DNA from 2 places in the Jejuibacter calystegiae genome. Region 2 is predicted to be linked to the other one. Evidence: predicted binding sites of a transcription regulator. Region 2 holds the regulator's gene; the other holds the start of a gene.
The links. Region 2 encodes PurR, which represses purine synthesis genes. Its sites were predicted from a motif close to CANGCAAACGTTTGCNTG; they were not measured.
Positions count from the first base shown of each region.

Region 1: a site for PurR is predicted at 2,261-2,278, ahead of rfaQ (lipopolysaccharide core heptosyltransferase RfaQ). Genes of this name have one in related genera too.

Region 1 is NZ_CP040428.1:1,313,797-1,318,323, reverse strand. Features, by position in the region: gene FEM41_RS06070 (glycosyltransferase family 4 protein) at 1-972, opposite strand, end outside; gene rfaQ (lipopolysaccharide core heptosyltransferase RfaQ) at 969-2,027, opposite strand; gene waaA (lipid IV(A) 3-deoxy-D-manno-octulosonic acid transferase) at 2,438-3,715, shown strand; gene coaD (pantetheine-phosphate adenylyltransferase) at 3,725-4,207, shown strand; gene mutM (bifunctional DNA-formamidopyrimidine glycosylase/DNA-(apurinic or apyrimidinic site) lyase) at 4,204-4,527, opposite strand, start outside.
Region 2 is NZ_CP040428.1:3,563,053-3,567,579, reverse strand. Features, by position in the region: gene FEM41_RS16445 (C40 family peptidase) at 165-836, shown strand; gene FEM41_RS16440 (MFS transporter) at 869-2,041, opposite strand; gene cydH (cytochrome bd-I oxidase subunit CydH) at 2,233-2,322, opposite strand; gene purR (HTH-type transcriptional repressor PurR) at 2,623-3,648, shown strand; gene punR (DNA-binding transcriptional activator PunR) at 3,684-4,527, opposite strand, start outside.

The DNA.
Region 1 (4,527 bases), 2.2 Mb from region 2:
TTGTTCGAACGGTTCCTGAATCACAGCGCCGCACTGTCCATCCGCAATATAGTAAGCATAGCCGCACACCGAGGTAACCAGTACCGGCAAACCTGCAGCAACGGCTTCCAGCAGCACGATGCCCGCGGCTTCCTGGTAAGCGGGATGAATCAGCAGATCGGCTGCCGCCATTAGTTCCGCGACATCATTACGACCGCTGAAGAAGCTGACCTGGTCAGCCACAGAGAGCTGTTCCGCAAGTTGTGCAAAGCGTCCTGGCTTATCCTGCCCCACTACCATCAAGCACGTGCGCTGGCGAATCTCTTCTGGAAGCGACGCCACAGCCCGAATGCTGCGATCGACGCCCTTACGTTTAAAATCGGACCCCACCTGCAGTACCAGGTAATCATCCTGAGCAATTCCGTTTTTCTCACGCGCCGTCAAACGGGCACCCGCGGGTTGATTGCTGTATCTGCGATCCGGATAGATACCCGGCGGCAGAATATGAAAACGCTCCGGCTCGGTATGATAATGGCGACGAAAATCGGCAATCTGCTTATCCGTCAACATCAACAGCTCGGTCTTTGCCCCCTGCTGGAAGGTGGCCCGCTCAAACGACATATAATGCCTGTAGCGCCCGGTCAGGCGATAGAAAAAACCTTTCTCTCGTTCCACTTTTTCGGCGTAGCAGACATCCGCCGCATAGTAGACATCCAGCCCCGGCATTTTGTTAAATCCAACCACCCGATCTACGGGGTGCTGCTGCAAATGCACCTGTACCCACTCATAGTATTGAGTATTGCGCCCATGATTGGTGCGGGACGTCACCGGCACCTGAATAATCTCAAGCGCTTCCGGCTTCTCGCCACTCCAGGACTGAACGTAAACCCGAACCTTGTGGCCGCGTGCCGCTACCGTGTTAGCAATACGCAGAAAGTCGCGCTGTAAGCCCCCAAAGGGAAAATATTTATAGAGACAGAACGCGACAATCATGATGTTGCCTCTTGCGGGGCAACGGCCAGCAGTTTATCCGCTGCGGCAATCACATCCTGTGCCGGAATAACGGAGAGATATTTTTTACTGCGATCCCGATCCTTACGTTCCGGCATAGGTTGATAATCTCCCGCCCAAAGTTGAATCGCGTTATCCGACCAGGGACGCCAGAACACATGGTCGGTGGCGCCAAACAGACAGACGATCGGCGTTTTTACCGCCGCGGCAATATGCATCGGGGCAGAATCGACGCCAATAAAGAGCGCGGCATGATCGATTAGCGCAGCCAGTTCCGGGAATCGCGTTTTACCCGCCAGCGCCGTCACAGGCTTATGCTGGCATCCTTCGGCGATGCGTCTGACACAGGCTAAATCCTCTTCCCCGGGCCCGCAGGTCAGCACCACAGCATAACCACGCTGTTGCAACGCATCGACTACTTCAGAAAATTTCTCGTCGTCCCAGCATTTAAACAGCTGTCTGGCTGTCGGCTGGATCACCACATATTGCCCGGTGATGTCCTGCTCTGCCAGTTGAGTACGAAGTTTTTCCCAGTGCTCGGGTCGATAGCTCATCGTTGTGTCACGGTAATAATCGGTCACATCCAGAGGCGCCAGCACCGAAAGATTGCGTTCAACAATATGCTCCCCCTGAATCGGCACCATATTGGTAAAACTGTTTTTCCAGAAAGCGGACTGCCGGTGATGGTAATCCTGAGAGAGTTTGAGTCGGGCAGGCAATAACCGCACCAGTAACGAAACCATCCACTGATCGGTCAAATTCACGATCAGATCATAACGTCGGGCACGCAGCGTCTTAACCAGGCTCAGAAAATTACTTATTTTCTCTTTGGTTCCTGACCCTTTTTTCGCCATGCCATACAGGGCATGAATCTCCGGATTTTCTGAAAGAATCGGGATGGTATCCTGGTAGAGCAGAACATCTATTTGCGCATCGGGGTAACGCCGCTTAAGCGTGCTGATAACCGGCGTGGTTAGCAGCATATCCCCATGAAAACGCATTTTGATGATGAGAATTCTGTTAAATGACTTTTCCACAAGCATCTCTTTAGCTAATCAGACACTGCCAGTCGCAACAAAAGGGTACGCTACCGCCCCAGGCTTTACAGCTACCTGTTCACTGACCCGCTTCTTAAATTTAGTCCGCTAGTGTACCACTTCCTCTGCATTAAGCCGAGTTGAATGTTTTTTGCGCGAATAAATTAATTTTCCCTTTATTTCAATGATATGAAGAATTTTCTGTCACGACACTGAAGAGTACCAAAAAGAGACAGGCAAACGGTTTTATGCGCTTTCTATTGGGCCGGAATACCCCCAACAAAAATCTTTTAAAACAAAGCGTTAATTAATAAATCTTCCAGTCTAATTCCCGGATGCCGCGAAAGTAATGGCAATGGCGGAGTGAAATACATAGAATCCCCTGCAAGTTCCCAGCACAAGAATGTACTATGCTCCAATTGCTTTACACGACGCTGCTTTACCTAATCCAACCGCTAATCTGGATTCGGCTTTGGCTGCGTGGTCGTAAGGCACCAGCCTATCGCAAGCGCTGGGGAGAACGTTACGGCTTCTATAATAAAGAGCTGAAAGGCGGCGGGATTATGCTGCATTCGGTCTCGGTTGGCGAAACTCTGGCGGCAATTCCGCTGGTTCGCGCCCTGCGCCATAGCCACCCCTCCCTGCCGATTACCGTCACAACAATGACTCCCACCGGCTCTGAACGCGTGCTTTCCGCTTTCGGCGACGACGTCCAACACGTCTATCTGCCCTACGATCTGCCAGATGCATTAAACCGCTTTCTCGATCGGGTCGATCCCCGGCTGGTGCTGATTATGGAAACCGAGCTGTGGCCAAATCTGATTTCTGCACTGCATCGTCGTCAGATCCCACTGGTTATTGCTAACGCTCGTCTTTCTGAACGCTCGGCAAAAGGTTATGCCAAACTGGGGCGCTTTGTGCGTACGCTAATGCGTCGAATCACGCTTATCGCCGCCCAGAACGAAGAAGACGGTGAACGTTTTATTCAACTTGGCGCCAAACGTTCACAGCTTGCCATCACCGGCAGTCTGAAGTTTGATATCTCCGTCACGCCGCAGATGGCCGCCAGATCCGTTACCTTACGCCGCCAGTGGGCTCCACATCGTCCGGTCTGGATCGCCGCCAGCACCCACGAAGGTGAAGAAAGCATTATCGTGGCGGCTCATCAGCAGTTGCTTAAGCAATACCCCAATCTGCTGCTTATCCTGGTACCGCGCCATCCGGAACGCTTCCCCGATGCCATTGATCTGGTACGAGAAGCGGGTCTGAGCTTTATTACCCGTTCTTCTGGTGAAGTGCCATCCGGCAGTACCCAGGTGGTGATTGGCGATAGCATGGGCGAGCTGATGCTGCTCTATGGCATTGCAGATATGGCTTTTGTCGGCGGCTCTCTGGTTGAGCGCGGCGGTCATAATCCTCTGGAGCCTGCTGCCCACGCCATTCCGGTACTAATGGGGCCCCATATTTTCAACTTTAAGGATATCTGCGCGCGTCTTGAGCAGGCAAACGGGCTAATCACCGTTACCGACGCCACATCGCTGGTGAAGGAGATGAGTTCTCTGCTCTCTGATGAGGATTATCGCAGTTACTATGGCCGCCATGCCGTCGAGGTGCTATACCAGAATCAGGGTGCGCTACAGCGGCTTCTGCAGTTACTGGATCCTTACTTACCCACCAGGATGCATTAAGGGGCTATCATGCAACAACGCGCTATCTATCCCGGAACCTTCGATCCCATCACCAATGGCCACATCGATATTGTCTGCCGTGCCGCGAAGATGTTCGACAGCGTGATTCTTGCCATTGCTGCCAGCCCGCATAAAAAGACGATTTTCACCCTTGCCGAGCGCGTCGACCTGGCAAAGCAGGCGCTGTCGCACCTGGATAACGTTGAAGTGGTGGGGTTTAGCGATCTGATGGCCAACTTCGCCCGCACGCAACAGGCCAATATTCTGGTGCGGGGTTTGCGTGCCGTTGCCGACTTCGAATATGAAATACAGTTGGCGAACATGAATCGCCACCTGATGCCAGAGCTGGAGAGCGTCTTCCTGATGCCTGCTCCGGAATGGTCTTTTGTTTCCTCTTCACTGGTGAAAGAGGTCGCGCGCCACCATGGCGATGTGGCGCACTTCCTGCCTGAGCACGTACGTACCGCCCTGCTGGAAAAGCTGCACGGCTAGTGCTGGCAGCGCCTGCACCAGTACGTACGGCGTTGCCCGTGCTTCCCGGCCGCAACCGGCGTTCCACAGTTGCGGCATGGCTCTCCTTCCCGCCCATAAACCTGTAGCTCCTGAGCGAAATATCCCGGCTTGCCATCGCTTTGCAAAAAGTCACGCAGCGTGGTGCCGCCCTGCTCTATCGAACGTTGCAGCACGGCTTTAATCGCCTGTGACAGCCGCTCGCACTCCTCCACAGAGAGCGAACTCGCCAGACGATCGGGATGGATCCTGGCGGCAAATAGAGATTCGCTGGCATAGATATTTCCCACGCCGACGACCAG
Region 2 (4,527 bases):
GCGTCCAGCCTGTTTTGGCGTAAAAACGTTCGCTTTGCTTCCATCGTCACGTCTGGAAACAAAAAAGCGGCTTCCCGCATGAGGTTTCTGTGGATTAGAATCCTCTGACTCCCGAAGCCGACGCCGCCCGGCGCCGCACTAACCATCGTTCAGGAAGTTAACGAGTGGCCCGAAACAGAAAATTTGCGCTTACCGTTTGCGCGCTGTTCCTGAGCAGCGCCCTGGTGCCCCATGCCCTGGCGGCAGGACACAGCCACCAGACGACCGAGCACAAGGCCCGCGCCCATAAATCCGGCGCCAGCCATAAAACGGTACTGCGCACCAGCAAACGCCACACCGGCGCCCGCAGCAAAAAACGCCCGACGCAGCGTAAAACCCGGCCCCATCATACCGGCACTACCTCAATTGCCAGCGCCCATAAGGACAGAATCGAAAAAGCCCGCAAAGTGGCGATGAATAAATTAATGAATCAGCTCGGTAAACCCTATCACTGGGGTGGAAGCTCACCGCGTACCGGCTTCGACTGTAGCGGTCTGATCTGGTATGCCTACAAAGATTTAGTCAATATTCGTATCCCCCGTACCGCCAACGGCATGTACCATCTGCGCGATGCAGCACCAGTGAACCGCAGCGAGCTACAGCGCGGCGACCTGGTCTTCTTCCGTATTCGCGGTCGCGGCACCGCCGATCACGTCGGGGTCTATGTGGGCAACGGTAAGTTTATCCAGTCCCCGCGTACCGGGCGCGACATCCAGATAACCTCTCTGAGTGATAACTACTGGCAGCGCCACTACGTTGGCGCCCGTCGGGTGATGACGCCAGACACTCTGCGCTAACGCCCCCCACTGACAAGGGGGCGTCGCTGTGGTTATTCGGCATCCGCCGCCAGCGTCTGCTGCGGCGATTTGCGCGATGAGAACAGCACCAGCAGCAGCCCCAGCGCGGCGATAATGCCCCCCATGACCGGCACAAAGCTATATCCCAGGCCACCGGAGATCACCGCCCCGCCCGCCGCAGCCCCCAGCGCATTACCAAGGTTAAAGGCGCCGATATTGACCGACGACGAGAGTCCCGGCGCCTCATGGGCCACTCGCATCACCCGCATCTGCAGTGGCGGAACCACGGCGAAGGTCGCGGCCCCCCAGACCACCATGGCGATGGCGGCACCGACTTCACTACGCGCCAGCCAGGGGATCGTGACCATAATCACGGTCAGCAGCAGTAAAAACCCTTTCAGGGTGCCGTTGACCGAGCGATCGGCAAAACGGCCGCCAAGATAGTTGCCCAGTGAAAAACCCAGCCCAACCAGCACCAGCATACCGGTAATAAAATCCGGCGAAGCATGAGTCACCCGCTGCAACACTGGCGAAATATAGGTATAAAGCGTAAACATCGCCCCCGCCCCCAGAACCGTGGTCAGCAACGCCATCAGTACCTGAGGGCGCATCAGTACCCCCAGCTCGCGCTTCACGTCCGGACGATCGCCCGCGCCGCCCGCAGGCAGCGACAGCCACAGACTTAACATCGCCACCACGCCAAGACCGGCGGTGGCCAGGAAGGACATACGCCAGCCAATGGCGCTACCCAGCCAGGTTGCCGCTGGCACGCCGCCGATATTGGCGATGGTCAGCCCCATAAACATGGTGGCGACCGCGCTGGCCTGCTTCTCTTTGGGGACCAGACTCGCCGCCACCACCGAACCCAGCCCGAAGAAGGCACCATGGTTAAGGCTGGTGATAATCCGGGAGGCCAGAAGCCAGCCATAGCTGGGCGCCAGCGCCGACAGCACATTACCGACAATAAAGATTCCCATCAGAAACAGCAGCGCACTGCGTCTGGCACGATGTGACAGCAGCAGCGTCATCAACGGCGCTCCCACCATAACGCCAATCGCATAAGCGCTGATCAGCATACCGGCCACGGGGATGGAGACGCCCACCCCATCGGCGATAACAGGCAGCAGCCCCATGGGCGAAAATTCTGTTGTTCCTATACCAAATGCCCCAATGGCCAGCGCCAGTAAGGGGAAATTAAATTTCATTGTTATTTCTCCGGTAAATTCGGGAGACAGCTTCCACCAGGGCGGAACTCACTGCTGCCGGAAATCGTCAGGCGGAGAATAATGACAGTCTGCGGAGGAAAGTTAAAGACGTGTTAAAAGCAAAAGGCTGTTGCGCAAATAGCAATAATAGAAAGGCCCGGATACGCAACGACGCGCATCCGGGTCGGGGATTAATGCAGTACGGCAGTCAGTGCGCCGCACACAATCACGCCGAGCGCGATAATAGTGGTGACCAGCGAGTATTTCAGTTCGGTACTCATGATTTTCTCCTGTGCTTTTTTCCATATTAGCGTAATGACTGATTCATTTTCCCACAAACGCCCCTGAAAATCCTGTATCAAGTGGCCCTGAATGCAGATTTCCTCTTCCACTTTTAGCAAAGATAGGACAAAATCCCCGGCTAACGTGTTTTTACGCCGTCCGGTAATGCCCTCCTCCCGTCCAGTGTCGCTTCCCCGACATACCTGCAACCTGAAAAGTTGCGCCCCGGGATAAGTCCAGGCAAACGATTAACCGGCCGGTATTCAAGGAGACCAGGAAATGGCCGGGAGTGACGACTGATGGCAACAATCAAAGATGTGGCAAAGCGGGCAAACGTCTCCACCACTACGGTGTCGCATGTTATCAATAAAACCCGCTTTGTCGCGGAAGAGACCCGTAATGCGGTATGGGCCGCCATCAAAGAGCTGCACTACTCGCCCAGCGCCGTAGCCCGCAGCCTGAAAGTGAATCACACTAAAACCATCGGGCTGCTGGCCACCAGCAGTGAGGCCCCCTACTTTGCGGAAATTATCGAAGCCATAGAGAAAAGCTGCTTTGATAAGGGCTATACCCTGGTGCTGGGCAACGCCTGGAACAATCAGGAGAAACAGCGCGCCTACCTGTCGATGATGGCTCAGAAACGCGTCGACGGCCTGCTGGTAATGTGCTCGGAATATCCGGAACCGCTGCTGGCGATGCTCGAAGAGTACCGCCATATCCCGATGGTGGTCATGGACTGGGGCGAAGCGAAAGCTGATTTCACCGACTCGGTCATCGATAACGCCTTCGAAGGCGGCTATATGGCGGGACGCTACCTGATTGAACGCGGCCATCGTGATATCGGCGCGATTCCCGGCTCTCCGCACCGCAATACCGGCGCAGGCCGCCTGGCAGGCTTTAAGAAGGCGCTGGAAGAAGCGCGCATCAAACTGAATGAAAAGTGGGTGGTGCAGGGCGACTTCGAGCCGGAATCCGGCTACCGCGCCATGCAGCAGATTCTGTCTGTCCCCCAGCGCCCCACGGCAGTATTCTGCGGCGGCGATGTGATGGCGATGGGCGCCCTGTGTGCCGCCGACGAAATGGGGCTGCGGGTGCCCCAGGATATTTCGATTATCGGCTACGATAACGTGCGCAACTCCCGCTACTTTACCCCGGCGCTGACCACCATCCACCAGCCCAAGGACTCACTGGGGGAGACCGCCTTTAATATGCTGATTGACCGTATCGTCAATAAGCGCGAACAGTCCCGCACCCTGGAGGTTCACCCGCGCCTGATTGAGCGCCGCTCGGTGGCCGATGGCCCGTTCCGCGACTATCGCCGCTAAGTACCACTATCGCCGCCAGGCACAGGGGAGCCCGCTCAACCGGGCTCCTTCAGCCACTCCGCATTCAGCGTTTCGCTATCCCCCAGATAATCCAGCAGCCAGCCCAGCACCGGTGAGTCTTCGTTCTGGCGCCAGCTCAGACAGCAGGCGGCATCCGGAAAGCGATTCTCCAGAGCCAGCGCTACCCACTGACCGCTTTTTATCCGCGGTTGCGCAACGTGGGCTGGTACCATGCCGACACAGAGCCCGGCATCCAGGCACTCTCTTGCCGTCTCCCAGTCCGGCACCACCATGCGCCGCTGGTTATCCAGCAGCCAGGTCGTACGCTTGGGTAGTGAGCGCGAGGTATCTTCCAGGACCAGCGACGGCCAGCGTCGCAGTCGTTCATCATCCAGCGCCCCCTCCGCTACCGCCAGCGGATGACCGGACGCCACCACGCAATGCCAGCGCAGCATCCCCATATCCCGAAAGGCGTAACGGCCACCAACCGGTACTGCCCGGGTGGCGCCGATCGCCAGCTCTACGCGCCCGTCCTCCAGCGCGTCCCATACGCCGTTAAACACTTCACGAGAAACCCGCAGCTCCACATCGGGGAAATGGCGGTAGAAATCCAGCACCAGTTGGCGGGTACGCGCCGGTTTAACGATGTTATCCACGGCGATGGAGAGCTGCCCGCGCCAGCCGTTGGCAATCTGCTGGCAGCGCTGACGGGTGGAGAGCATTTTTTTGATAACCTCCCGTCCTTCGCGCAGAAAAAAGGCCCCGGCCTCCGTCAGTTCGACATCTCGATGGCGGCGCACGAACAGCGGAACCGCCAGCCACGCCTCTAACTGACGTACCGTATAACTGACCGCCGAAGGCACCCGGTGCAGCTCCTGG